DNA from 3 places in the Pseudomonas sp. H11T01 genome. Region 3 is predicted to be linked to each of the others. Evidence: predicted binding sites of a transcription regulator. Region 3 holds the regulator's gene; each other region holds the start of a gene.
What was found. The regulator sigma-54, encoded in region 3, starts transcription at its own class of promoters, with help from an activator protein. The targets are predictions, from matches to a motif close to ANTGGCATNNANNTTGCTNT.
Positions count from the first base shown of each region.

Region 1: a site for sigma-54 is predicted at 3,857-3,876, ahead of ACN1C3_RS13705 (CmpA/NrtA family ABC transporter substrate-binding protein). Genes of this name have one in related genera too.
Region 2: a site for sigma-54 is predicted at 7,783-7,802, ahead of glnK (P-II family nitrogen regulator). Genes of this name have one in related genera too.

Region 1 is NZ_JBLYED010000009.1:19,865-29,569, forward strand. Features, by position in the region: gene rlmKL (bifunctional 23S rRNA (guanine(2069)-N(7))-methyltransferase RlmK/23S rRNA (guanine(2445)-N(2))-methyltransferase RlmL) at 1-1,681, opposite strand, end outside; gene rmf (ribosome modulation factor) at 2,228-2,443, shown strand; gene ACN1C3_RS13700 (quinone-dependent dihydroorotate dehydrogenase) at 2,745-3,764, opposite strand; gene ACN1C3_RS13705 (CmpA/NrtA family ABC transporter substrate-binding protein) at 3,999-5,210, shown strand; gene ACN1C3_RS13710 (ANTAR domain-containing response regulator) at 5,226-5,801, shown strand; gene ACN1C3_RS13715 (nitrate/nitrite transporter) at 6,146-7,357, shown strand; gene ACN1C3_RS13720 (protein kinase domain-containing protein) at 7,365-9,035, shown strand; gene nirB (nitrite reductase large subunit NirB) at 9,491-9,705, shown strand, end outside.
Region 2 is NZ_JBLYED010000001.1:216,093-225,797, forward strand. Features, by position in the region: gene lptM (LPS translocon maturation chaperone LptM) at 1-141, shown strand, start outside; gene lysA (diaminopimelate decarboxylase) at 151-1,398, shown strand; gene dapF (diaminopimelate epimerase) at 1,403-2,233, shown strand; gene ACN1C3_RS01080 (DUF484 family protein) at 2,247-2,972, shown strand; gene xerC (tyrosine recombinase XerC) at 2,975-3,874, shown strand; gene ACN1C3_RS01090 (HAD family hydrolase) at 3,871-4,575, shown strand; gene sutA (transcriptional regulator SutA) at 4,789-5,112, opposite strand; gene ACN1C3_RS01100 (secondary thiamine-phosphate synthase enzyme YjbQ) at 5,215-5,640, opposite strand; gene ACN1C3_RS01105 (hypothetical protein) at 5,678-5,839, opposite strand; gene ACN1C3_RS01110 (ammonium transporter) at 5,867-7,204, opposite strand; gene glnK (P-II family nitrogen regulator) at 7,238-7,576, opposite strand; gene ACN1C3_RS01120 (accessory factor UbiK family protein) at 7,994-8,254, shown strand; gene ACN1C3_RS01125 (Bro-N domain-containing protein) at 8,646-9,170, shown strand; gene ACN1C3_RS01130 (YifB family Mg chelatase-like AAA ATPase) at 9,379-9,705, shown strand, end outside.
Region 3 is NZ_JBLYED010000019.1:68,887-78,591, forward strand. Features, by position in the region: gene ACN1C3_RS23305 (YhdP family protein) at 1-232, shown strand, start outside; gene ACN1C3_RS23310 (carbon-nitrogen hydrolase family protein) at 291-1,139, shown strand; gene tldD (metalloprotease TldD) at 1,158-2,600, shown strand; gene yjgA (ribosome biogenesis factor YjgA) at 2,657-3,181, opposite strand; gene pmbA (metalloprotease PmbA) at 3,290-4,636, shown strand; gene ACN1C3_RS23330 (HPr family phosphocarrier protein) at 4,785-5,060, opposite strand; gene rapZ (RNase adapter RapZ) at 5,076-5,933, opposite strand; gene ptsN (PTS IIA-like nitrogen regulatory protein PtsN) at 5,936-6,400, opposite strand; gene hpf (ribosome hibernation-promoting factor, HPF/YfiA family) at 6,413-6,721, opposite strand; gene ACN1C3_RS23350 (RNA polymerase factor sigma-54) at 6,839-8,332, opposite strand; gene lptB (LPS export ABC transporter ATP-binding protein) at 8,516-9,241, opposite strand; gene lptA (lipopolysaccharide transport periplasmic protein LptA) at 9,241-9,705, opposite strand, start outside.

The sequences.
Region 1 (9,705 bases), on a different contig from region 3:
TGATCTCGGTGAACTTGCCCTGGGCGCTCTGGCGCTCGTACTGCTTGGTGCCGCTCTGGCGCTCGCGGCGCTTGACGACCACGCGGCTCTTATCAATGTTCAAGGCCTGCGGAATGGCCGCCAGGGCATCGAACATACGCGCCGAGGCTTTTTCCGGGTCGATGGATTTCGGTGCAGCGTATTCCTGAACGTGCACCCAATCGCTGTACAGGTCGATGGCCATCGAGTATTCGGGCATATCGGCATCGTAGACGCGGTAGCACTCGACGCCTTCACGCTTGGCCCATTTACCCAGCAACTTGAGGTTTTTTTGCAGACGGTTGGCGAACATCTGCCCGCCTTCGCTCAGACGTGCCTGCTCAACGACGACCGGTGCCGGTTTGATCGGGTTGCCGTTCTTGTTGTACTTCTCGTACTTGCCCGGGGCCTCGATGTTATCTGCAACCTCTACCTCGGCTTGCTCGCGCTCGATCTGGCGCTGGTCCGGGGTGCGACGCTCGCCAGTGACGAACTGGTCCGGCGTTACTTTGATCAGCAGCAATTTGCACGGCAAGGCGCCGTTCCAGAACGAATACTGCTTGTGACTGCGGATGCCCATGCGCTTGCCCAGATCCGGCGCGCCGGTAAACACCGCCGCTTCCCAGTTCAGGCACGCCTGACGCAGACGCTCGCCGAGGTTCTGGTAGAGATAGAGCAAACTCGCCTCATCACCCAGACGTTCGCCGTAAGGAGGGTTACAGATCACCAGGCCTTTCTGGTTCTGGTCCGGACGCGGCTCAAACGTCGCGACTTCGCCCTGATAGACCTTGATCCAGTCGCTCAGGCCGGCACGTTCGATGTTGTTACGGCCCGGCTGAATCAGGCGCGGGTCAGCTTCGTAACCACGGATCCACAGCGGTGGCTTGGCCAGACCGGCGGCGGAACGTGCAGTGGCTTCTTCGTGGAGTTTTTTCCAAAGTGCCGGTACGTGGCCGAGCCAGGCAGTGAAGCCCCACTGCTCGCGTCGCAGGTTCGGTGCCATGTCGGCGGCGATCATCGCCGCTTCCACCAGGAAGGTGCCCACACCGCACATCGGGTCAGCCAGTGCGCCGCCGTCGGCGGCAATGCGCGGCCAACCGGCACGAATCAGAATCGCCGCCGCGAGGTTTTCCTTCAGCGGCGCCGCACCTTGCTGCAGACGGTAGCCGCGCTGGTGCAGGCTGTGGCCGGACAGGTCGAGGGACAGAATCGCTTCGCCGCGGTCCAGACGCAGGTGAATGCGCAGGTCCGGGTTGATTTTGTCGATCGATGGACGCTCACCCGACGGGGTACGCAACTTGTCGACAATCGCATCCTTGACCTTCAAGGCGCCGAAATGAGTGTTGTCGATGCCCGAACCGTGACCGCTAAACTCCACGGCCAGGGTGCCGTCGTTGAGCATGTGGTCCTGCCACTCGACATCCAGCACGCCGTGGTAGAGATCTTCGGCGTCCTTCATCGGAAAGCGTTTGAGGACCAACAGCACACGGTTGGCCAGACGCGACCACAGGCACAGGCGATAAGCCGTCTCCATGTCGGCCACGCCGCGCACGGCCGAGGTGTGCTCGCGCGCTTCCTCAAGGCCAAGCCCGATGGCTTCCTCGATCAGCAGGCCTTCGAGACCTTTAGGGCAAGTGAGGAAGAGTTCGTAACGATCCGACATGGGAATTCCAGGGCCTTTAAGCAGTAGTGAACGGGCAACGCATTGTCCGCTCGGTTTTCAATCAAGCGCTTTTCTTGAAGAGCGCTCGCGTGGCACGAAGGTGTGCCGTCCCACCCCGGCTGCTCAGCCAACCAAGAGGTTAAATGAGCTTAGATGCAGGGGCAGATAAAAAATTCGGTGCAACAAAATGTCATATCTCGACCCTTCGTCGAAAAATACCCGACGGCAACAGGTCGACATTGCCGCTAAAGAATAAACCTCATCTTCTAGTCGGAGGCTGATCATAGCGGGCTTTGCTCAAAAAACGGGTCACGAAACCCATCTTACTTATGGCCTTAACACCATTATCGTTACGTCCTTATGACAAAACGATCATTCCCTCGATGTGACGCATTGGTTAGAACTCAATACAGGTTGTCGCCGCAATGACGTCAACACCTTGGCTCGCTCTGCCTGCGCGAGTCACCAACGGCAGAGACTTTTTTCTGCCCGGCCTCGATTGAGGTCGACAGGACATTACACAGTCAACATTGAGGGAAACACCCTATGAGAAGACTTAAGCGTGATCCGTTGGAAAGAGCATTTTTACGCGGATATCAATATGGCGTTGGTGGCAAATCCCGTGAGCTTTGCCCATTTACTCTACCGTCAGTACGTCAAGCCTGGATTAACGGCTGGCGAGAAGGACGCGGCGACAACTGGGACGGTATGACCGGCACTGCGGGGATCCACAGACTCAACGAACTTCACGCCGTCGGCTAAACAGGGCACACATTCCGACACCAAAACCTGATTACGCAACGACTTAACCACGCACGTCCCATCCGGACGGCGGGCTTCGGCCCAGGGGCTCCCTCGAGGAGCCCTTTTTTATGGGCTCCTAAAAGACAAACACAACCCCTGTGGCGAGGGAGCTTGCTCCCGCTGGACCGCGAAGCGGTCCCAAAACCTGCAACCGTGTTTCATCAGACACACCGCGTTCGCCGGTTTTACGACTGCTTCGCCCGAGCGCGGACCGGCCGGCGGGAGCAAGCTCCCTCGCCACAGTTAATATCCACCGCCTTTAGCGCATCGCAGCAATCGCATCCACCGATTGGCGAATCAGCGCCGGCCCCTTGTAGATAAAGCCCGAATACAACTGCACCAAGCTTGCTCCAGCGGCGATTTTCTCAGCCGCGTGCTTGCCTTCGGTGATACCGCCCACGGCAATAATCGGCAAGCGACCGGCCAACTCGCCAGCCAGCACCTTGACGGTGTGAGTGCTCTTGTCGCGAACCGGCGCGCCTGACAGACCGCCCGCCTCGTCGCCATGCTCCATGCCTTCGACGCCAACGCGGCTCAGGGTAGTGTTGGTGGCGATCACCGCATCCATGCCTGTCTCGATCAACGCTTGCGCCACCTGCACAGTTTCTTCGTCGGTCATGTCCGGAGCGATCTTGATCGCCAGCGGCACACGTTTGCCGTGGCGCTGCGCCAGGTCTTCCTGGCGTTGACGCAAGGCTTCGAGCAGTTGCTTGAGCGAGTCGCCGAATTGCAGGCTGCGCAGGCCCGGCGTGTTCGGCGAGCTGACATTGACTGTCACATAGCTGGCATGGGCGTAAACTTTATCCAGGCAGATCAGGTAGTCATCGACCGCGCGTTCAACCGGCGTGTCAAAGTTCTTGCCGATATTGATGCCCAGAATGCCCTTGTACTTGGCCGCCGCGACCCGGGCCAGCAAGTGATCGACACCGAGGTTGTTGAAGCCCATGCGGTTGATGATCGCCTCGGCTTCCGGCAAGCGGAAAATCCGTGGTTTCGGATTACCCGGCTGTGGACGCGGGGTGATGGTGCCGATCTCGACGAAGCCGAAACCCAACTGGGCAAAACCATCGATGGCCGCGCCATTCTTGTCCAGGCCTGCCGCCAGACCCACCGGGTTGGGAAAATCCAGCCCCATGACGTTCACCGGCACCCGCGCTGGCGCTTTGCACAGCAAGCCATTGAGGCCCAAACGCCCGCCCGCGCCGATCAGGTCCAGAGACAGATCGTGGGAGGTTTCCGGGGAAAGTTTGAACAACAGCTGACGGGCCAGGGTGTACATGGGCGGGCTTGACTCGGTTGGCGGCGAAAAGAGGCGGCGATTATAGCCGGGCAACGGGGTCGCAAGCGAGGCACGCGATGAAATCAACGGTGAATGGCATATGCCTTGCACCATCGATTGCATCAGCACTCATGCCAGCGGCGGGATGGGTCGCAAGGACAACGGCGTCGTCACCCGGTTTTGCTTTGGCAACGGACCTGGTTACGACGCTTTTTTATGGAAGGTGAATACCTGATGAATGAATTTCCAACCGGCCCCTTGGCCTGGGTCAACGGCAGCGATGCCCCGGAAAAGAGCGCAATCAACCTGGGCTTCATGGCCCTGAGCGATTGCGCCTCGGTGGTGGTCGCCGCCACTCAGGGTTTCGCCCAGCCCTATGGCCTGACCCTCAACCTCAAGCGCCAATCATCCTGGGCCAACCTGCGGGACAAACTGGTCAGCGGCGAGCTGGATGCCGCCCACAGCCTTTATGGCTTGATCTACGCCGTGCATCTGGGCATCGGCGGTGTGGCCGCCACCGATATGGCAGTGCTGATGGGCCTGAACCAAAACGGCCAAAGCATCAACCTGTCCCACGGCCTGCAAGCCCAGGGTGTGACCAGTCCTGAAGCACTGGACCGGCACGTGCACCAAAGTCGCGCAAAGCTAACCTTCGCCCAGACGTTCCCCACCGGAACCCACGCCATGTGGCTCTATTACTGGCTGGCTAGCCAAGGCATCCATCCGTTGCAGGATGTCGACAGCGTGGTAGTGCCGCCACCGCAAATGGTCGCGCACTTGCAAGCCGGGCGCATTGACGGTTTTTGTGTCGGCGAGCCGTGGAGCGCCAGCGCGGTGAAGCAGGACCTGGGGTTCACCATGGCCACCAGCCAAACCATTTGGCCTGATCATCCGGAGAAAGTGCTGGGCTGCACCCGCGCGTTTGTCGAACAGTACCCCAACACCGCCCGCGCACTGGTCATGGCGATCCTCGAAGCCAGTCGTTTTATCGAACAGAGCACCGAGAACCGCCAAAGCACCGCGCAACTGTTGAGCGCCCGCGAGTACCTGGATGCGCCCGTGGACTGCATCCAGCCACGGTTGCTCGGCGACTATGCCGACGGCCTCGGCAATCGCTGGCAAGACCCTCATGCGCTGCGCTTTCACGGTGCCGGCGAGGTCAATCTGCCCTACCTCTCCGATGGCATGTGGTTCATGACTCAATTCCGTCGCTGGGGCTTATTGCGTGACGACCCGGATTACCTCGGCGTCGCCCGCCAGGTTCAGCAACTGGAGCTGTACCGCGAGGCAGCCACTGCTGTTGGCGTCAGTCACACTGGCGAGACGATGCGCAGCAGCCAATTGATCGACGGTAAAATCTGGGATGGCTCGGACCCGGCCGGTTATGCCCGCAGCTTTACACTGCACGCCATGACCGACCCCTCTGCCCTTCTCGCCAGCCGCTGACAGGAGACTGCGAATATGTTGCGTATCCTGCTGATCAACGACACCGCAAAAAAAGTCGGAAGGCTCAAAGCGGCCCTGACCGAAGCCGGATTTGAAGTGATCGACGAATCCGGCCTGACCATCGACCTGCCGGCGCGCGTCGAAACGGTGCGTCCGGATGTGATTTTGATCGATACCGAGTCACCGAGCCGCGATGTGATGGAACAAGTAGTCCTGGTCAGCCGCGACCAGCCACGGCCGATCGTCATGTTTACTGACGAACATGACCCGGACGTGATGCGTCAGGCGATCAAGTCCGGGGTCAGCGCCTATATCGTCGAAGGCATCCTCGCCTCACGCCTGCAACCGATCCTCGACGTGGCCATGGCCCGCTTCGAAAGCGACCAGGCCTTGCGCGCGCAGCTCCAGGCCCGCGACCAGCAACTGGCCGAACGCAAACGCATCGAACTGGCCAAGGGCTTGCTGATGAAGATGAAGGACTGCAAGGAAGAAGAGGCCTACACCCTGATGCGCCGCCAGGCCATGAGCCGCCAGCAGAAGCTGATTCAGGTGGCTGAGCAGATTATTGCCATGAGTGAGTTACTGGGCTAACAGAGGATCGCTCCCACGCTCTGCGTGGTAGCGCACGCCCTGGACGCTCCGCGTCCGCATCAGGCTGTGACGCAGAGCGTCACGAGATGCATTCCCACGCAGAGCGTGGGAACGATCATAATCTCAACTGTTGGCTCAGCTCTTGCTAAGTAATCCATACAGGTAACCAACGGCGGTTGCCCCACCTACGACAAAGACGTCGCACACCCTTTTGCACTAACGCATCGGGTTGCGGCGTTTTTTCGTTTTGGCCCCATAGCCCGGGGCCGGTGGTGCGGCCGTTATGGGCGCTCCACCTGAAAGCTCATGACTCCTTTCGAGACTCTTTAAAGCTGAGGTGCGCGATGAATTCAAGCTTCTGGAAATCCGGCCATACCCCGACATTGTTCGCGGCCTTCCTCTATTTCGACCTGAGTTTCATGGTCTGGTACCTGCTCGGCCCATTGGCGGTGCAGATCGCCGCCGATCTGCACCTGACCACCCAACAACGCGGGCTGGTGGTCGCCACGCCAATTCTGGCCGGGGCTTTCCTGCGCTTTGTGATGGGCTTGCTGGCAGATCGCCTGTCACCGAAAACAGCCGGGCTGATCGGCCAGGTGATCGTGATCTGCGCGCTGTTCGGCGCCTGGAAACTGGGCATTCACAGCTATGAACAAGCACTGGTGCTCGGCCTGTTTCTCGGTATGGCCGGCGCCTCGTTCGCCGTGGCCCTGCCGCTGGCCTCGCAGTGGTATCCACCACAGCATCAAGGCAAGGCGATGGGCATTGCCGGTGCGGGGAACTCCGGCACGGTGTTCGCTGCATTGATCGCCCCGTTGCTGGCGGCGGCTTATGGCTGGAGCAATGTGTTCGGTTTTGCGCTAATCCCGCTGATCGTGGCCCTGATCGTCTTTGCCTGGCTGGCGAAAAATGCCCCTGAGCGGCCAAAAGCAAAATCCATGGCCGACTACTTCAAGGCACTGGGTGACCGCGATAGCTGGTGGTTCATGTTTTTCTACAGTGTGACCTTCGGGGGCTTTATCGGCCTGGCCAGCGCCCTGCCCGGCTACTTCAACGACCAATACGGCTTGAGCCCGGTAACCGCCGGTTACTACACCGCCGCTTGCGTGTTCGGTGGCAGCCTGATGCGCCCGTTGGGCGGCGCCCTGGCGGATCGCTTCGGCGGCATTCGCACCTTGCTCGGCATGTACACCGTGGCGGCGATCTGCATCACCGCGGTGGGCTTCAACCTGCCGAGCTCCTACGCCGCCCTTGCCCTGTTCGTCTGCACCATGCTCGGTCTGGGTGCCGGTAACGGCGCGGTCTTCCAATTGGTACCGCAGCGCTTTCGTCGGGAGATCGGCGTGATGACCGGCCTGATCGGCATGGCCGGCGGCATTGGCGGCTTCGCCTTGGCAGCGGGAATGGGCGCGATCAAACAGAGCACCGGCAGCTATCAGCTTGCGCTTTGGTTGTTCGCCAGCCTCGGCGTGTTGGCCTGGTTCGGTCTGCACGGGGTTAAACGTCGCTGGAGAACCACGTGGGGTTCGGCGGCCGTGACCGCGGCACGGGTCTAAGCGCTTAATGAGCCTGCAACTGAGCTTCGCCCAGGCCAGTGCCACCGGCCCACGGGATGAGAATCAGGACGCCCTGCGCCTGGTGACCCCGGCCCCGGCACTGGCCGCCAGCAAGGGCTATCTGTTCGCCATCGCAGACGGTGTCAGCCAGTGCGCCGACGGCGGCCTCGCCGCTCGCTCGACCTTGCAGGCACTGGCGCTGGATTACTACGCCACGCCAGAAACCTGGGGCGTGGCGCAGGCCCTCGATCGGCTGTTGCTGGCACAGAATCGCTGGTTGCAGGCCAACGGTGGCGGGCAGCCATTGCTCACCACTGTCAGCGCCTTGGTGCTGCGGGGTCGGCGCTTTACCCTGGCCCATGTCGGCGACTGCCGGGTCTATCGATGGTGCGCCGGCGAGTTGCAGCGCATTACTGAGGACCATGTCTGGGAGCAACCGGGCATGCAACATGTGCTCAAGCGCGCATTGGGTCTGGATCAGCATCTGGTACTGGATTTTCTCGACAGTGAACTGCGTCTTGGTGAGAGCTTCGTACTGCTCAGCGACGGCATTTGGGCGGTGCTCGGCGACACGGCGATCGCCGCGATCCTGCGCGATCAGCCCGACCTCGACAGCGCTGCGCAGACACTGGTCAACGCTGCACACCTGGCAGGCAGCCAGGACAATGCCAGCGCGATGTTGGTACGGGTCGATGCCCTCGGCGAGGCGAACATCGGCGACGCGTTGATCCACTTGCAGCAGTGGCCCTTACCGCCTGTGCTTAAGCCGGGTCAGCCGTTCGAGGGTTGGCAGGTCGAAGCGCTACTCGGGCAGAGTCAGCAGTCCCTGCTCTACCGCGTTCGCGATGCCCAGCAGCAACCCTGGTTGCTGAAAACCTTGCCGGCTCATCTGCATGACGATAATCAGGCTGGGCAAAGCCTGCTGTCGGAGGAATGGTTTCTGCGGCGGGTCGCGGGTCGGCACTTCCCTGAAGTGCACACCGCCAGTCAGCGTCAGCATCTGTACTACGTGATGCGCGAATACACAGGCTCTACCCTGGCTGAACTGTTCGCACAAAACGGCCCGCTCCCCCTGGCGCAATGCCAGGAACTGGCCGAACGGCTGTTACGGGCGGTGGGCATACTGCATCGCAGGCAAATCCTGCACCGCGATATCAAGCCGGAAAACCTGCTGCTGGGTGAGGACGGCGAGTTGCGCCTGCTGGATTTTGGTTTGGCCTACTGCCCTGGCCTTTCCGAGGACCAGGCCCATTCGCTGCCTGGAACGCCCAGCTACATTGCCCCGGAAGCCTTCAACGGCGACGCGCCAACACCACAACAGGATCTGTATGCGGTAGGCGTGACGCTTTATTTTCTGTTAACCGGCCATTATCCCTACGGTGAAATCGAAGCCTTTCAACGACCGCGCTTCGGGGTGCCAGTCAGCGCCAGCCGCTATCGTCCTGACCTGCCGGATTGGCTGGAGCAAAGCCTGGAGCGTTCGGTTTCAGTCAATCCCGCTCAACGCTTTGAAACCGCCGAGGAATGGTTGCTGCTCCTGGAACAGGGCGAACGCCGCAGCTTGAGTGTTCGGCCAAGGCCGCTGCTGGAGCGGGAGCCGCTGAAGGTTTGGCGGACATTGGCGCTGGTGTCGTTGTTGATCAATCTTGTGCTGTTGTTTTTACTATTTCACGGTTGAGCACGCGCTTTCGTAGCAGCTGCCGAAGGCTGCGTTCGGCCGCGAAGCGGTCGTAATTCATGCGACTCAATTTTTTGCCAAAAACGCAGAATGGCTTCTACGACTGCTGCGCAGCCGAACGCAGGCTTCGCCAGCTGCTACGGGGTTTGTTCCGCGCTAATTGTGGGCAACACGCCTTGTATTGGTGCGAAAAATCCCTCCCGGACAAATCCCCCAACCTCAAAGCCCAATAAAACCGCTCTTCAGTGCAACTTGGCACAACCACTGCATTACCTCCTTCAACAGACATAAAGCCCAGCCTTCAACGACGAAGGATGCGCTTCCCGAGAGAACGGGATCAGGACAAAGGCGTCCTCGCTAGGTCACTAGCGGGACGCCTTTTTTTGTTTGCGCAAAATTTGTCGAGCCAGCCCTACCGCCCTGATGAGGCAGGTCTGAGCTCCCCGGAGATTCTTATGAAAAAACTCAAACTGGTGATGATCGGCAACGGCATGGCGGGGGTTCGCACCCTCGAAGAATTGCTCAAGCTGAGTAACGAGCTGTACGACATCACGCTCTTCGGCGCCGAACCCCATACCAACTACAACCGCATTCTGCTGTCGCCAGTGCTCGCCGGGGAGCAGACGTTCGAAGAGATCGTGCTCAATGATTTGAGCTGGTACCTGGACAA
Region 2 (9,705 bases), on a different contig from region 3:
TCCCTTGCTGCGCTCGTCGCGGTTGCCTGCCTTGTTGCTGCCTGTGGTCAAAAAGGCCCGCTGTATCTTCCCGATGACAGCAAATCTCCTGAAGACCAAGCAAAGTCGCAATCAAAATCGCACAAGCACGACACCTACTAAGGGAACACCATGGACGCTTTTAACTACCGTGACGGCGAGCTGTTCGCGGAAGGTGTAGCCCTGTCCGCCATCGCTGAGCGCTTTGGTACACCGACCTACGTCTACTCCCGCGCGCACATCGAAGCGCAATACCTGGCTTTCGCCGATGCCCTGAGCGGCATGCCGCATCTGGTCTGCTTCGCGGTCAAGGCCAACTCCAACCTGGGTGTACTGAATGTCCTGGCGCGTTTGGGCGCTGGTTTTGACATCGTCTCCCGTGGCGAGCTGGAACGTGTTCTGGCCGCTGGCGGTCAGGCTGACAAGATCGTCTTCTCCGGCGTCGGCAAGACCCGTGACGACATGCGTCGCGCTCTGGAAGTCGGCGTGCACTGCTTCAACGTCGAGTCCACCGACGAGCTTGAACGCCTGCAAGTGGTGGCCGCCGAGCTGGGCGTTCGCGCGCCGATCTCGCTGCGGGTCAACCCGGACGTCGATGCCGGCACCCACCCGTACATTTCTACCGGTTTGAAAGAAAACAAATTCGGCATCGCCATTGCCGACGCCGAAGACGTGTACGTCCGCGCCGCGCAATTGCCCAACCTGGAAGTGGTCGGCGTCGATTGCCATATCGGTTCGCAACTGACCAGCCTGCCGCCATTCCTCGACGCCCTCGACCGCCTTCTGGCCTTGGTCGATCGTCTTGGCGATTGCGGAATCTACCTGCGCCACATCGATCTCGGTGGCGGCCTCGGCGTACGTTATCGCGATGAAGAGCCGCCGCTGGCCGGGGATTACATCAAAGCCGTGCGCGAACGCCTGGAAGGTCGCGAACTGGCACTGGTGTTTGAACCGGGCCGCTTCATTGTGGCCAACGCCGGCGTTCTGCTGACTCAGGTCGAATACCTCAAGCACACTGAACACAAAGACTTCGCCATTGTCGACGCAGCCATGAACGACCTGATCCGCCCGGCGCTGTATCAAGCCTGGATGGACGTCACGGCGGTGCGCCCTCGCGATACTCAGGCTCGTGCCTACGACATCGTCGGGCCGATCTGCGAAACCGGCGACTTCCTGGCCAAGGATCGTCAACTGGCGCTGGAAGAAGGCGACTTGCTCGCCGTGCATTCGGCGGGTGCCTACGGGTTTGTCATGAGCTCCAACTACAACACCCGCGGCCGTACCGCCGAAGTGCTCGTAGATGGTGATCAGGCTTTTGAAGTGCGTCGCCGCGAGACGGTAGCCGAGTTGTTTGCTGGCGAAAGCCTGCTGCCGGAGTAAAACCATGCTGCTGCGCTTTACCAAGATGCACGGCCTGGGCAATGACTTCATGGTTCTCGACCTGGTCAGCCAGCACGCGCACATTTTGCCCAAGCACGCCAAGCAATGGGGCGACCGGCACACCGGCGTCGGCTTTGATCAACTGCTGATCGTCGAAGCACCGAGCAATCCGGACGTGGATTTCCGTTATCGGATCTTCAACGCTGACGGTTCCGAAGTGGAACAGTGCGGCAACGGTGCGCGCTGCTTCGCCCGTTTCGTTCTCGATAAACGCCTGACCGCAAAACGGCAGCTGCGGGTCGAGACCAAAAGCGGCATTATCGAACTGGATATCCGTAGCGACGGTCAAATCGGCGTCAATATGGGCCCGCCGCGCCTGGTTCCGGCAGACATTCCATTTCAAGCCGAGGCTCAGGCCTCGAGCTATCCGGTCGAAGTGGACGGCAAGACCGTCGAGCTGGCCGCGGTGTCCATGGGTAACCCGCATGCGGTGTTGCGCGTGAGCGATATCAACAACGCGCCGGTGCATGAACTGGGACCGAAAATCGAAAACCACCCGCGCTTTCCGGCACGGGTCAACGTCGGTTTTCTCCAGGTCATCGACCGCCAACGGGCGCAGTTGCGCGTCTGGGAACGCGGCACTGGGGAAACCCAGGCTTGCGGGACCGGTGCCTGCGCAGCAGCAGTGGCCGCGATCAGCCAGGGGTGGATGGATTCGCCACTATTGATCGACCTGCCCGGCGGGCGCCTGTCCATTGAATGGGCCGGCCCCGGTCAACCGGTGATGATGACCGGCCCGGCAGTGCGCGTATACGAAGGACAGGTGCGTCTATGAGTGAGCGAAATCCATGACCGATAAGCCCCAGGTTCCAGCCCGACAGCCCGACGAATCCCCTTCCGAAAGCCTTGAGGCGTTGGCAGTTGCCGCGTACCTGGAGGCTCATCCGGATTTCTTCGTCGACCACGAAGAACTGCTTCCGGCATTACGCATTCCCCATCAGCGCGGCGACACTATTTCCCTGGTCGAGCGCCAGTTGAAACTGCTGCGCGAACGCAATATCGAGATGCGTCATCGCCTCTCGCAATTGATGGACGTCGCTCGCGACAATGATCGGCTTTTCGAAAAGACCCGCCGGCTGATTCTCGCGCTCATGGACGCCAGCAGCCTGGAAGACGTCGTCATTTCAGTCGAAGACAGTCTGCGCCAGGACTTTCAGGTGCCTTTTGTCAGCCTGATTCTGTTCAGTGACACCGCCCTCCCGGTCGGTCGCTGGGTCACCAGCGCCGAAGCGCAACAAGCCATCGGCGGCCTGCTGTCGGAAGGCAAAACCGTCAGCGGCAGTTTGCGTGAGCACGAGTTGGACTTCCTGTTCGGCGAAGAACAGCGTAAGCAAATTGGCTCCACGGCCGTCGTCGCCCTCAGCCACCAAGGCCTGCACGGCGTACTGGCCATCGCCAGCCGCGATCCACAGCATTACAAAAGCTCGGTTGGCACGCTGTTCCTGAGCTACATCGCCGAAGTCATGGGCCGCGTGCTGCCGCGCATCCACAACTCCTTACGCTCGGTACGCTGACCATGGAACGACAACTGGACGCCTATTGCGCTCACCTGCGCAGTGAGCGCCAAGTGTCACCCCATACCCTGGAAGCCTACCGCCGCGACCTGAACAAAGTGCTGGCGTACTGCGAGAAACAGCAGATTTCCAGCTGGTCCACCCTGGATATCCAGCGCCTGCGCAGCCTGATCGCCCGCCTGCATTCACAAGGCCAGTCTTCTCGTAGCCTGGCGCGCCTGCTTTCGGCGGTTCGCGGTCTCTACCACTACCTGAACCGCGAAGGCCTCTGCGATCACGATCCGGCCAACGGACTGACGCCGCCCAAAGGTGAACGTCGGCTACCCAAGACCCTCGATACCGATCGCGCGCTGCAACTGCTTGATGGCGCGGTCGAGGATGACTTTCTGGCTCATCGTGATCAGGCGATTCTGGAGCTGTTCTACTCCTCCGGCCTGCGCCTCTCGGAACTGACCGGGCTCAATCTCGATCAGCTTGATTTAGCAGATGGGCTGGTTCAAGTTCTCGGCAAAGGCAGTAAGACACGGGTTCTTCCAGTCGGCAAGAAGGCTCGGGAAGCCTTGCAGCTGTGGTTGCCGCTCCGCGCCCTGACCAACCCGGCAGACGACGCGGTATTTGTCAGCCAGCAAGGCCGACGTTTAGGCCCGCGGGCGATTCAGTTGCGAGTGAAAGCCGCCGGTGAGCGCGAGCTGGGGCAGAATCTTCATCCGCACATGCTTCGGCACTCATTCGCCAGTCACTTGCTGGAGTCCTCCCAAGACTTGCGCGCGGTACAGGAGTTGCTCGGCCACTCGGACATCAAGACCACGCAGATTTACACTCATCTGGATTTCCAGCATCTGGCGTCGGTCTACGACAGCGCCCATCCTCGGGCCAAACGCAACAAAGGCGGTGAGCAATGACGATCAAACTGATCACTTTCGACCTCGACGACACCCTGTGGGACACCGCCCCGGTCATCGTCAGCGCGGAAGCGGTGCTGCGAGAGTGGCTGGCGCAACAGGCGCCGGACCTCGGCGGCGTGCCTGTCGAACACCTCTGGGCGATCCGTGAACGGGTCCTGAGCAACGAGCCCGGCCTCAAGCACCGGATCAGCGCCTTGCGGCGCAAAGTGTTGTTCCATGCACTGGAGGAAGCCGGTTACGCTCATCAGCAAGCGTTGGAGCTGGCCGATCAGGGTTTTGAAGTGTTTCTGCATGCGCGGCATCAACTCGAGATCTTTCCCGAGGTGCAGCCGACCCTTGAAGCCCTCGCCAGGCACTACACGCTGGGGGTGGTCACCAACGGCAATGCCGATGTTCGCCGACTGGGTCTTGCGGACTACTTCAAGTTTGCCCTTTGCGCGGAAGACATTGGCATTGCCAAGCCGGATTCGCGGCTGTTCCACGAAGCCTTGCAGCGTGGTGAGGCGACAGCGCAAACCGCCGTGCACATCGGCGACCATCCTGGGGATGACATAGCCGGCGCCCAGCAGGCCGGGCTGCGGGCGATCTGGTTCAACCCGGCGGGTAAAGTGTGGGAAGCTGAGAAGGCGCCGGATGCGGAGATTCGCAGTTTGACTGAATTGCCTGAGTTGCTGGCACGGTGGAGCGCCCAACACTGAACCTGAATATCACACACCCCCCGTGGGAGCGAGCTTGCTCGCGATAGCGGAGTGTCAACCAACATCAACTCCGAATGTTATGCCCTCATCGCGAGCAATCGAGCGTCGACCGGCTGCTCCCACAAGGTATCGCGCCAAGCCCAAGACCTTTTCCTCACCCATGAAAAAGCCCGCAGCGACGGCGGGCTTTTTCAGCAAGCAAGTAACAGGCGCTTAGATAGGCCGGCTGCCGTACTTGTTGTCAGGCTTCTTTGGTGGATCAGCCACCACGTTGGCCTCGACTTCCTGCACTTTGCCGCCTTTGGAGAGAAATTCCTCCATAGCGCGCGCCAGAGCATCACGCTCTTTGTTCTTGGCTTCGACACTCGGCAGCTCATCGACTGAAATAGCAGCCTTGGCCTTACCTTTAGCGGTCGGAGCAGGTACATCGCTGCCGTCGTCGTCAGCGACGTCTTCGGCCGCCGCTTCAAGACCTTCTTCGGTCTCGTCTTCGTCACCTACTTCGAGGTCGTCGTTTTCCAGATCATCGTCGCTCATGTTCTACCTCATGACTTGCGAAAAGCAGATTAGTTATAGCCCAGCTTTGCCAACTGTCGAAGGCCGCCGGGAAAAAATCAACATCCGCTGGTAACCAGCGGCTTATGCCCCATCACCGTGCAAGGTGGCGAGGACTTTACGAGCACCGCCATGATCACGATGCTCGCCCAGATAAACACCTTGCCAGCTCCCCAGCGCCAGTCGGCCCGCCGTGACCGGCAAACTCAGCTGACAGCCCAGCAAGCTGGCCTTGAAGTGCGCCGCAAGGTCATCCGCGCCTTCGTCGTCATGTTCATACCCGGCCGTACCTTGTGGCACCAGCCCGTTGAAAAAACGCTCGAAGTCACGGCGAACCGCCGGATCGGCATTCTCGTTGATGGTCAACGAGGCCGAGGTATGCTGCAGCCACAAATGCAACAGACCGACCCGACAGGCCCTCAATTCAGGCAGGCCGGCGAGTAACTCGTCCGTTACCAGATGAAAGCCCCGAGGCCTTGCCCGCAGGGTAATCAAAGTCTGTTGCCACATACAGTTCTCCGCACGCTCGGCGCGCATTCTAGCGCGCTCAGGAAAAAAACAAAGCGCCTAATATTCCTGCATTGCTGTAAGCCATTGGCCCAGTAAAAATAGCCGTCATGAACACGCCGGGAAGTGGCAGAAAAAAACCTTTCAGCTGTTCCATTACTGACAAAAGCCAGACAAAAAAATGCCCGACGGGGTCGGGCATTTTTTCTCGCGTTTCTTTCTCGAGAGCTTACACGTTGTAGGCGCGCTCGTTGTGTTGCGCCAGATCGAGGCCGACCGACTCTTCCTCTTCGGTGATACGCAGCCCCATGACGGCGTCCAGCACCTTGAGAATGATAAAGGTCGCGATCGCGGTGTAGATCACCGTAAAGCCAACACCTTTGCACTGAATCCAGACTTGTGCCGCGATATCAGTCACGGTGCCGAAACCGCCCAGCGAGGGAGCCGCGAACACACCGGTGAGGATCGCGCCAAGGATACCGCCGATACCGTGCACGCCGAAGGCGTCCAGGGAGTCGTCATAACCCAGTTTGCGTTTGAGGGTGGTAGCGCAGAAGAAGCACACCACACCCGCCGCCAGACCGATAATCAGCGAACCCATCGGACCGACCGTACCGGCCGCCGGGGTAATCGCCACCAGACCGGCAACCACACCCGAAGCGATACCCAGTGCGCTAGGTTTGCCGTGAGTCAGCCACTCGGCGAACATCCAGCCCAGGGCCGCAGCAGCGGTAGCGATCTGAGTCACCAGCATCGCCATGCCGGCAGTGCCGTTGGCCGCAGCGGCGGAACCGGCGTTAAAGCCGAACCAGCCGACCCACAGCATGGCGGCGCCCATCAGGGTGTAACCAAGGTTGTGCGGCGCCATCGGTGTGGTCGGGAAGCCTTTACGCTTGCCCAGCACCAGACAGGCCACCAGCCCGGCGATACCGGCGTTGATATGCACCACGGTGCCGCCAGCAAAGTCGAGCACGCCCCAGTCACCCAGCAGCGAACCCGGACCACTCCAGACCATGTGCGCAATCGGTGCGTAAACCAGGGTGAACCACAAACCCATAAAGACCAGCATCGCGGAGAACTTCATCCGCTCGGCAAAGGCACCGACAATCAGCGCCGGGGTAATGATCGCGAAGGTCATCTGATAGGTGACGAACACCGCCTCAGGAAACAGCGCCGTAGGACCGGTAATACTGGCGGGCGTGATGCCAGCGAGGAAAGCCTTGGCGAAGCTGCCGACAAAGGAATTGAAGTTGACGACGTTTACTTCCATGCCAGTCGTGTCAAACGCCATGCTGTAGCCATAAAGGAACCACAGGATGGTGACCAGACCGGTAATGGCGAAGCACTGCATCATCACCGAAAGAATGTTTTTCGACCGAACCATGCCGCCGTAGAACAGCGCAAGGCCGGGAATCGTCATAAACAGCACAAGCGCTGTCGAGGTCATCATCCAGGCGGTATCGCCGGAATTGAGGACTGGAGCCGCCACTGGGTCTGCCGCCATAGCCAGGCTGGGCATTACGAGGGACAACAGGGCTCCTAGCCCTGCGAATTTACGCAGAGTCATATTGTTTTCTCCTGGGGCGTTGGGTTTGGCGGCTTAGATTGCGTCGGTATCGGTTTCGCCGGTACGGATGCGAATTGCCTGTTCCAGATTGACCACAAAGATCTTGCCGTCACCAATCTTGCCGGTGTTGGCCGCCTTGGTTATCGCCTCGATAACCCGATCAAGATCCTTGTCGTCAATGGCGACATCAATCTTCACCTTGGGCAGGAAATCGACCACATACTCCGCGCCGCGATACAGCTCGGTGTGCCCCTTCTGCCGACCGAAGCCTTTGACCTCAGTAACGGTAATGCCCTGCACGCCGATCTCGGACAGTGACTCGCGTACGTCGTCCAGTTTGAACGGCTTGATGATGGCAGTGACTAGCTTCATGAAAACTCTCTCCCGAATTAGTGGACTTGCCCCAGGAAAACAAACCCGGCTCAAGTCTAAGCGCAGTGCCTGGCTTTGTAACGCATCGTCGGCCTGACACAGCCATCCCGACGCCCGCTAACCGCTCCTGACGAAACACTTCCCCGTTCCGCCCGGCGCACCGCATTCGTCACAGCGACTGCATCAGTGCATGGGTCACCAACCACTAAGCAGAAAGCTTGCCATCTCGTCAAAACCCACTGATTTCAACCCCTTGGTTGCTGCCGCCGGTGCCTCTTCACAACTGGCGCAGCAAATACGCACAACAACAGTGCGTGAGTGCCCGCCAACATGCGCGAAAAGCGTGCATCCCTGCCTGCGCAATTGACTATAGACACTGCGTGATACACTGCGACCATCAGTTTTCAGGACATTCCCATGCTCGCGCCCAAAGACCTCCTCGACGCCCTGAGCGGCCACGCTTCCCGCCTGTTCAGCGGCGAAACCCCACTGCCACGCAACGAAATCGAAAGCCAGTTCAAAGCCCTGCTGCAAAGCGGCTTCAGCAAACTTGATCTGGTGAGCCGAGAAGAATTCGACAGCCAGATGGTGGTGCTGGCACGCACCCGCGCTCGGTTGGAGAGTCTTGAGGCGAAGGTGGCGGAGCTTGAGGCGAAACTGAGTCCGCCTGCTGAGTAACGCTCATCCCTGTGGGAGCGTGGCTTGCCCGCGATAAGGTCGGAACGACCTTCCGGCAATCTTGAACCCCGCCCTACATCCAGGCTGATTCCTACAAAAACCACCACCGATTTCCGATTGCGCTGCTAGACCCGGGTCTCTACGCTCATCCCCTGCTGAACATTCAGCACTGGGTTTGGCGACCCGGGAAGCTTAAGGCGCACGACGCCCACCATGCGACAGCGGGCGTTTTTTATGTCCGTCGACTCGTGTCATGGCGGCTGTGCGTGGGAGACCCTAGGGTCTGCCGGGTTCCTTTTGCTCCGGTTCGCCAACCCGCGTACAGCTGCCACCCAATCGTTTGGCGACGATTGCTGACAGCCCCGCCCCATAAGCAAAAGGAGCTGTATCAATGAATAGCAACGAAGCTTATCTAGTCCCCCAAGTCTTCACCCGCCACAAACTCAACCTCCACGCACTCCTGCTGGAAAACCAGGCATGGTTCAGCGCCCGAGATCTTGGGCGTTTGCTTCGGCTTTTTCTGGATGAACGCGCGTTGCGCAAACTTGATTCCGATCAGCGCCAGACCATGCGACTGCTTTGTCACGGCAAGGTAGAGCACACGCTACTGATCAGCGAATCAGGCGTGTATGCGTTGCTGGTCTATCACTACTGCCCGGAGTACCGGAGTTTGCGGGAATGGCTGACCCATGACGTGGTCCCCGCGCTGAGAGATGCCCAAGCGACTTCAAGCGAACGCCCGATACTGAGCCTGCTGGATTGGCCGGAAATGTCCCTGAGCTTGCTGCATTGGAATAACCAGCCATGGATTCGATTGCAGGATGTTCCACACATGCTGCCGGAGGGAGAGCGGCCACGTAGCGCAATCAACGCACCTTGGTGGAAAAAGGCCTCGCGGTTGCTTCAATCGTTCTGAACCCCTGCGCTCGGGCGAAGCAGTCGTAAAAGCGGCAGATGGGTTCTATCTGAAAAAACCGTGGTGGCTGGTTTCAGACAGGTAATAAAACCGATCATTGATACGTCTTGTAAACGTCTATCTCTGCTTTTACGCCGCCACCTCATCACGCCTCAACTACCCTTCCAAAGCCGCAGGACGCGGCTTTCGCACCTTCAAGGAATGATCTATGTCTCTGGCCATCGTCCACAGCCGCGCTCAGGTGGGTGTGGAAGCGCCTGCAGTTACCGTCGAAGTTCATCTGGCCAACGGCTTACCGTCGCTGACGATGGTGGGCTTACCCGAGGCGGCGGTGAAGGAAAGCAAGGATAGGGTGCGCAGTGCGATCATCAATTCCGGACTGCAATTTCCGGCTCGCCGAATCACGTTGAATCTTGCTCCGGCCGATCTGCCAAAGGACGGCGGACGCTTTGATCTGGCGATTGCCTTGGGAATTCTTGCGGCCAGCATGCAGGTTCCGACATTGACGCTGGACGATGTGGAGTGTCTCGGGGAA
Region 3 (9,705 bases):
TGGCACGCTGGACCTGGTCGCCGATCAGGTCGATGCCAAGCTGCTGGTGACATTGCCGGTGACCAACAACCTGCCGATCGCCGCTTTGATCGTCGGTGCGCCGGCGATTGGCGGTGCGTTGTTTCTCATCGATAAGCTGATCGGTGATCGCGTCGCGCGTTTCGCCAGCGTGAAATACAACGTCAAGGGTCCGTGGAAAGAACCGAAAATCACCTACGACAAGCCTTTTTGAAAAACCACGATACAAGCCTATGGAGTAGCATGGCTGCATCCCTTTCAAGGAGTGCTCCATGTCTCTTGCGGTGATTCAAATGGTCAGCCAGAGCGACGTGCTGGCCAATCTGGCCCAGGCCCGGCGCTTGCTCGAGCAAGCAGCGGCTGGCGGCGCCCGGCTCGCGGTGCTGCCGGAAAACTTCGCGGCCATGGGCCGTCGGGATATCGCCGACATTGGGCGTGCCGAAGCGCTGGGTGACGGCCCGATCCTGCCCTGGTTGAAACAGACCGCTCGTGACCTCACCTTATGGATAGTGGCAGGCACTTTGCCGTTGCCTCCAAAGGATCAACCCGGCGGCAAGGTCAACGCTTGCTCCTTGTTGATCGACGAACACGGTGAGGCGGTAGCGCGTTACGACAAACTGCATTTGTTCGATGTGGATGTTGCCGACAATCGCGGTCGTTATCGTGAGTCGGATGACTATGCTCATGGAGACGCGGTAGTGGTTGCGGACACGCCAGTCGGCCGAGTGGGCCTGACGGTGTGTTACGACTTGCGCTTCCCGGAGTTGTATAGCGAGTTGCGCGCAGCCGGTGCCGAGTTGATTACCGCACCCTCTGCGTTTACTGCGGTGACTGGTGCGGCTCATTGGGAAGTGCTGATCCGCGCACGGGCGATCGAGACTCAGTGTTACGTGTTGGCGGCCGCCCAGGGTGGGACTCACCCGGGACCGCGAGAAACCTTTGGTCATGCTGCGATTATCGACCCTTGGGGGCGTGTGCTGGCTGAACAGGATCAAGGCGAGGCCGTGCTGCTGGCCGAACGCGATAGCAGCGAACAGGCGTCCATCAGGGCGCGGATGCCGGTGGCGAGCCATCGGCGCTTTTTCTCACAGGGCGCGCAGCGACCTGTCTCAGAACAATGAATTTAAGGCGCAAAGCATATGAGCGAGTTGTTGTCCTCAGTCAGTGAACACCTTTTAGCGCCCGGCGGCGTGACCATCGAAAGCCTGCAAGCCGTGCTCGGCGACCTGGCTGGGCCGGGCATCGATGCCGCCGACCTGTATTTCCAGGGGCAGATTTCCGAGTCCTGGGCGCTGGAAGACGGCATCGTCAAGGAAGGTAGCTTCAACCTCGACCAAGGGGTTGGTGTGCGCGCGCAATCGGGTGAGAAGACCGGTTTTGCCTACAGCAACGCCATCACCCTCGAAGCCCTGGGCCTGGCCGCCCGTGCCGCCCGTTCGATCTCCCGTGCCGGGCAGAATGGCACCGTGCAGGCTTTCAGTACTCAGGACGTCGCTCAACTCTACGCGCCGGACAATCCGCTGGAGGTCATCAGCCGCGCTGAAAAGGTTGAGTTGCTCAAGCGCGTTGATGCTGCGACCCGGTTGCTGGACCCGCGCATTCAACAAGTCACGGTGAGCATGGCCGGGGTCTGGGAGCGGATTCTGGTGGCATCCACCGACGGCAGCCTGGCGGCTGACGTGCGTCCATTGGTGCGGTTCAATGTCAGCGTCATCGTCGAACAGAATGGTCGCCGCGAACGCGGTGGTCACGGCGGTGGCGGGCGTACCGATTACCGTTACTTCCTCGGCGAAGACCGCGCCATGGGCTATGCCCGTGAAGCGCTGCGTCAGGCGTTGGTCAACCTCGAAGCGATCCCGGCACCGGCCGGCACTTTGCCGGTAGTTCTCGGTTCTGGATGGTCTGGCGTACTGTTGCATGAAGCGGTAGGTCACGGTCTGGAAGGCGACTTCAACCGTAAAGGCAGCTCGGCTTACAGCGGGCGTATGGGCGAAATGGTTGCTTCCAAGCTCTGCACCATCGTCGACGACGGCACCCTGGCGGGTCGCCGTGGCTCCTTGAGCATCGACGACGAAGGCACTCCGACTGAGTGCACCACGCTGATCGAAAACGGCGTACTCAAAGGCTATATGCAGGACAAGCTCAACGCCCGCCTGATGGGCGTGGCCCGTACCGGCAACGGCCGTCGCGAGTCATACGCGCACTTGCCGATGCCGCGGATGACCAACACCTACATGCTCGCGGGCGAAAGCGATCCGGCCGAAATCATTGCCTCGGTGAAAAAGGGCATCTACTGCGCCAACCTCGGCGGTGGTCAGGTGGACATCACCAGCGGCAAGTTCGTGTTCTCCACCAGCGAGGCCTATTTGATCGAAGACGGCAAAATTACCGCGCCGGTCAAAGGCGCAACGTTGATTGGTAACGGTCCGGAAGCCATGAGCAGAGTGTCGATGGTCGGTAACGACCTGGCGCTGGATAGTGGTGTGGGGACGTGTGGCAAGGATGGGCAGTCGGTGCCGGTGGGTGTCGGCCAGCCAACATTGAAAATCGACGCGATCACCGTGGGTGGCACGGGCGCTTGAGAGGGAGCCTTGGGTGGGCGAACCGCATTGCGGTACAACCCACCCGGGGTCGAAGACTAACGCAGACCGCGTTGTGTCTCGTCCAGCTCACGGATGTACTTGAAGATTTTTCGGCTGGCAGCAGGTGGCTTGCTTTGCGCAAGTTCATGCTGGGCCTGACGGATCAAGGAACGCATTTGCTGGCGATCCGCGTCCGGGTAGTCGATGACGAACTTCTCCAGGACGCCGTCATCGCCCGCGATCAAGCGATCGCGCCAACGTTCAAGGCCGTGGAAACGTTCGTTGTACTGCCGAGTGGAGGCATCGAGTTGATCAAGCAACATCAGAATGGCGTCAGTGTCCTGATCGCGCATCAGTTTGCCGATGAACATGAGGTGCCGTTTACGCGCGATATTCGCGGTGTGCTTGGGCGCATCGTTCAGAGCCCGGCGCAAGGCGTCGGTCAATGGTAGTTTTGCCAGCAAGTCAGGCTTGAGTGTTGTAAGGCGCTCGCCAAGATCAACCAGAGCATGCAGCTCACGTTTGACCTGGGATTTGCTTTTTTCTCCCCCGTCGAGGGAGTCGTCGTAAGAATCAACCATGGTGGCAGTCCGCAAAGAAACGCCGCCATGATAACCAGTCGGGGGCCGCTTGTCCGGCCCGGTCGCTCGAAGGCCTTAACCGAAAGCAGAATTTGAGTGGAGAACACCATGAGTGCAGCAGAAAGCGTCGGCCCACAAGCTTTGCCGGCACTGCAGGAACAAGTCGAGCAGATCATCGCCGAGGCTAAACGCCAGGGCGCCAGCGCCTGCGAAGTCGCAGTGTCTCTGGAGCAGGGTCTGTCGACCTCGGTTCGCCAGCGGGAAGTCGAAACCGTTGAGTTCAACCGTGACCAGGGCTTTGGCATCACCTTGTATGTCGGCCAGCGCAAAGGCTCGGCCAGCACCTCGGCCAGCGGTCCGGAGGCGATTCGCGAAACCGTCGCCGCCGCTCTGGCCATCGCAAAACACACTTCGGAAGATGAAAGCTCGGGTCTGGCTGATGCCGCCTTGATGGCCAAGGACTTGCCGGATTTCGACCTGTTCCATGCCTGGGACATCACGCCGGAACAAGCCATCGAGCAGGCATTGGCCTGTGAAGCGGCAGCGTTTGCCACCGACAGCCGGATCAAGAACGCCGATGGCACCACCCTGAGCACCCATCAGGGCTGCCGTGTGTATGGCAACAGTCACGGGTTTATCGGCGGTTACGCGTCGACCCGACACAGCCTGAGCTGCGTGATGATCGCCGAAGCCGACGGTCAGATGCAGCGTGATTACTGGTATGACGTGAATCGCCAGGGCGAATTGCTCGCGGATCCGGTCAGCATCGGCCAGCGTGCTGCGCAACGGGCGGCGAGCCGTCTGGGGTCACGTCCGGTTCCCACCTGCGAAGTGCCGGTGCTGTTTTCCGCAGAACTGGCCGGTGGTCTGTTCGGCAGCTTCCTCGGGGCGATCTCCGGCGGCAACCTGTACCGCAAATCGTCGTTCCTCGAAGGCACACTGGGTCAGCGGTTGTTCCCGGAATGGTTGACCCTGGATGAGCGCCCGCACTTGATGCGTGGCCTGGCCAGCTCGGCGTTCGATGGCGACGGTCTGGCGACTTACGCCAAGCCTTTCGTTGAAAACGGCCATTTGGTTTCTTACGTGCTGGGCACTTACTCCGGTCGCAAACTGGGCATGCCAAGCACCGCCAACGCTGGCGGCGTACATAACCTGTTCGTCACCCATGGCGACGAAGACCAGGCTGCGTTGTTGCGTCGGATGGGACGCGGTCTGTTGGTCACTGAGTTGATGGGCCAGGGCTTGAACATGGTTACCGGCGATTATTCCCGTGGTGCTGCGGGCTTCTGGGTGGAAAACGGCGAGATCCAGTTCGCTGTGCAGGAAGTGACCATTGCCGGCAACATGCGCGATATGTTCCAGCAGATTGTCGCGGTCGGTAATGACCTGGAACTGCGCAGCAATATCCGCACGGGTTCGGTGTTAATCGAGCGGATGACTGTCGCCGGTAGCTAAACGGCCACAGCTTCAAAAAAAGGCACGTCATCCAATGGGTGACGCGCCTTTTTTTGTTGGAGGTCTGTGCATCGGGTTTTGTTTGATGATGGTGATGGATACAGCGTTGGCGTAGTGGAGCGTTGCGTAGACAAGGGCGAGCCTACTTTTACTCGCCTTCGTCGAAGTAGCGGTTGATCAAATCGACCAACGCGTCTAACGCTTCCTGCTCTTGCTCACCTTCAGTGAGGAGATGGATTTTGGTGCCTTTGCCAGCAGCCAGCATCATCATGGCCATGATGCTTTTACCGTCGACCGTGGAATCGGGCGTGCGTCCTACTCTGATCGTGCAATCCTTGAACTGACCGGCGACGCCGACGAACTTGGCAGATGCTCGGGCATGTAAACCCAGCTTGTTGATAATTTCAATTTCCAGAGCGGGCATCGCGGTGTGGATCCTTTAGCTTAGGTCGCGGTGGCGAACCTGGACGTTCTTCAGGGACTTTTGCAGAGCCTGGCCCAGACGTTCGGTCAGGTAGACGGAGCGGTGATGCCCGCCGGTGCAGCCAATGGCGATGGTGACGTAAGCGCGGTTGCTGGCGGCAAAACGGGGCAGCCACTTCAGCAGATAGGTAGAGATATCCTGGAACATTTCTTCGACGTCCGGTTGTGCGGCCAGATAGTCGGCAACCGGCTGATCCAGCCCGGACTGATCGCGCAACTCCGGTTTCCAGTACGGATTGGGTAAGCAACGCACGTCGAACACCAGGTCGGCGTCGACCGGCATACCGCGCTTGAAACCGAAAGATTCGACCAGAAATGCTGTGCCGGGCTCCGGCTGGTTCAGCAGGCGAAGCTTGATAGTGTCGCGCAGCTGATACAGGTTCAGATGGGTGGTGTTGACCTTCAGATCAGCGAGGTCAGCAATCGGCCCAAGCAGGTTGGTTTCATCGTCAATGGCTTCGGCGAGAGATCGATTGGCGTTGCTCAGGGGATGGCGTCGACGGGTCTCCGAGAAGCGCTTGAGCAGGGTTTCTTCGTCGGCGTCCAGATACAGCACGTCGCATTGGATGTGCCGGCTGCGCACCTCCTCCAGAAGTTCGGGAAAACGCGACAAATGGCTGGGCAAGTTACGGGCGTCAATGGAAACCGCAACCAGCGGTTGTGCCAGTTCAGTGTGAATCAACGCGCGTTCGGCCAGTTCCGGAAGCAGGCCGGCTGGCAGGTTGTCGATGCAGTAGTAACCGTTGTCCTCCAATACATCGAGGGCGGTGCTTTTACCCGAGCCGGAGCGGCCACTGACGATGATCAAGCGCATGATTAGTGACCGTTCTGCTCGTCCAGGACAACCTGGTACAGGGCTTCATTGGTTGCGGCGCTGCGAAGTTTTTCGCGCACTTCCTTGCGGTCCAGCATGCTGGCAATCTGCCGGAGCAGTTCCAGGTGCGCATCGGTAGCGGCTTGCGGGACCAGCAGGACAAACAGCAGGTCGACCGGGGCACCATCGATGGCGTCGAAATCTATGGGGGCGTCCAGGTGCATCAAGGCACTGATGGGCGACTCGCAGCCTTTGAGGCGGCAGTGGGGAATGGCGATGCCGTTGCCAAAACCGGTGGAACCGAGTTTTTCACGGGCAATCAGACTCTCGAAGACATCTTGCATCTCCAGATCCGGCACTTCGCGGCTGATCAGGTTGGCAATTTGTTCAAGGGCGCGCTTTTTACTGCCGCCCGGCACGTTCACCAAAGAACGGCCGGGGGTCAGGATGTTTTCAAGTCGGATCATGGGTTGGGAGTGTTAACGACCTGTTGCGCCCTGGAGGACACTTTGGGTCTTTTCCTTATGCTTTTTGAGTTGGCGATCCAGCTTGTCGGTGAGTGCGTCGATCGCCGCATACATGTCTTCATGCTCGGCGTTGGCGACCACTTCATTGCCGGGGATATGCAAGGTAGCTTCGATTTTCTGCTTCAGCTTCTCGACCGTCATCGTGACTTGCACGTTAGTGATCTTGTCGAAATGCCTTTCCAATCGCTCAAGCTTTTCGCCGATGTAGGCGCGCAGAGGTTCGGTCACTTCCAGTTGGTGTCCACTGATGTTGACTTGCATACAGCTTCTCCTTCGTTGCCAGTGCATAAGGCGGCAGGCTGGTTTGCCTGCCACTAGGCTGTGTCCGAAAACTTTCTGGGTTTTCAAACACACCCTGGAACGCTGTGGCGTGGCCCGTTACATCAACCGCTTGCGTTCGCTCGAAGGCGCGATTCCAAGGGATTCGCGGTACTTGGCGACGGTGCGGCGGGCTACCTGAATGCCTTGTGCCTCCAGTAAACCAGCGATCTTGCTGTCACTCAACGGCTTTTTCTGATTTTCCGCGGCAACCAGTTTTTTGATGATCGCGCGGATCGCCGTGGACGAGCATTCACCGCCTTCAGAGGTACTTACGTGGCTGGAGAAAAAGTATTTCAGTTCGTAGATACCGCGCGGGGTATGCATGAATTTTTGCGTGGTGACCCGCGAAATCGTCGACTCGTGCATGCCGACCGCCTCGGCGATGTCATGCAGCACCAGCGGTTTCATCGCCTCATCGCCGTACTCGAGAAAGCCGCGCTGATGCTCGACGATCTGGGTGGCAACTTTCATCAGGGTTTCGTTGCGACTTTGCAGGCTCTTGATGAACCAGCGGGCTTCCTGCAACTGGTTGCGCATGAAGGTGTTGTCGGCGCTGGTGTCGGCGCGACGCACGAAACCGGCGTACTGCGGGTTGACCCGCAGGCGTGGCACGGATTCCTGATTAAGCTCTACCAGCCAGCGTTCGTTGTCCTTGCGCACGATCACGTCAGGGACGACGTATTCGGCTTCACTGGACTCGATTTGCGAGCCCGGGCGCGGGTTGAGGCTTTGCACCAGCTCGATGATCTGGCGCAGCTCGTCTTCCTTAAGCTTCATGCGGCGCATCAGCTGACTGTAGTCGCGGCTACCGAGCAGGTCGATGAAGTCGATGACCAGGCGTTTTGCCTCAGTCAGCCAAGGTGTTTTGGCTGGCAATTGGCGCAGTTGCAGCAACAGGCACTCGCCCAGGTTGCGCGCACCGATGCCGGCCGGCTCGAATTGTTGGATGCGATGCAGGACGGCTTCAATCTCGTCTAGTTCGATGTCCAGTTCCGGGTCGAAGGCTTCAAGGATTTCCTCGAGGGTCTCGTCCAGGTAGCCCTGATTGTTGATGCAGTCGATCAGGGTTACGGCGATCAGGCGATCGGTGTCGGACATAGGCGCGAGGTTGAGTTGCCAGAGCAAATGGCTCTGCAGGCTCTCACCAGCCGATGTGCGGGTGGTGAAGTCCCACTCGTCGTCATCGTTGCTCGGCAGGCTGCTGGCGCTGGTCTGGTAGACATCTTCCCAGGCAGTGTCGACCGGCAGTTCGTTAGGGATACGCTCGTTCCAGTCGCCTTCCTCGAGGTTATCCACTGTCGGGGCGGATTCCTGGTAGGAAGGTTCCTGAACATCTGCGTTGGGTTTCTGCTCGACGTTGTCGGCCAGAGGGTCGGTGTTATCGAAGTCGTCGCCCTCTTCCTGGCGTTCGAGCATCGGATTGGACTCCAGTGCCTCCTGAATTTCCTGTTGCAGGTCCAGGGTCGACAATTGGAGCAGGCGGATGGCCTGTTGCAGCTGCGGTGTCATCGTCAGCTGCTGGCCCATTCTCAAGACTAGCGATGGTTTCATGGCAGGGGCTTAACACCTTATTCGCCGGCGCGCATGCGCCATCCACTACAGGGCGCCGAAGCGCCAAACATAAGCAAATTATATGCCTGAAACTGGAGTGTTTGCCTAGAGCGCTGTAACAATAAAATTTTAAAGGATCTTATTGCTACCGACGCTCTGGCGACTAGCCAGGCACCTCAACGCTTACAGGCGGAACTCATGGCCCAGATACACTTCCTTGACCAGTTCGTTGGCCAGGATGGTTTCTGAATCGCCTTCGGCAATCAGTTGGCCGTCATTGACGATGTAAGCGGTCTCGCAGATATCCAGGGTTTCACGGACGTTGTGGTCGGTGATCAGTACGCCGATGCCCTTGGCCTTCAAGTGATAAATGATCTGCTTGATGTCGCCCACGGAGATCGGGTCCACACCGGCAAAAGGTTCGTCGAGCAGGATGAACTTCGGTGCGGTGGCCAAGGCGCGGGCGATTTCCACGCGGCGGCGTTCACCACCGGAGAGGCTCATGCCGAGGTTGTCGCGAATGTGGCTGATGTGGAACTCCTGCAGCAGGCTTTCCAGCTCCTTGCGACGGCCGGCCTTGTCGAGCTCCTTGCGGGTCTCGAGAATGGCCATGATGTTGTCGGCTACCGACAGTTTGCGGAAGATCGATGCTTCTTGCGGAAGATAGCCGATACCTGCCCGTGCACGACCGTGCATCGGCTGGTGGCTGACATCCAGGTCGTCGATCAGGACGCGGCCCTGATCGGCCTGAACCAGTCCGACAATCATGTAGAAACAGGTGGTCTTGCCGGCGCCGTTAGGGCCGAGCAGGCCGACGATCTGGCCGCTGTCGATGGACAGACTGACGTCGCGCACGACCTGACGGCTCTTGTAGCTCTTGGCCAAATGCTGAGCTTTCAGAGTTGCCATTACTGGGCCTTCTGCTCGTCGGTTTTCTTTTTCGGCTGGATGACCATGTCGATCCGCGGGCGTGGAGCCGTGACCGAAGTGCCGGTGGCGCGGCCGGCGTTAGCGACCTGCTTGACGGTGTCGTAGACGATTTTTTCGCCTTCGGTGGTGTTGCCTTCGTTGATCACCTTGGCCCTGTCGATCAGCACGATCCGGTTTTGCGCGGCGTGATACTGAATGGTCACGGCATAACCCTGGACAGGCTTTGGATCTGTCGCCTTCTGCAGCTGTTCGAAGTAAGCCAGGTTGCCCACCGAGGTCACCACGTCGATTTCGCCTGCCGGGGTGCGGGTGATGGTCACGGTATTGCCGGTGATCTTCATCGAACCCTGAGTGATGATGACGTCGCCTTTGTAAGTGGCTATGCCTTGTTTGTCATCGAGTTGGGCGTCGTCGGCCTGAATGCGGATGGGTTGCTGGCTATC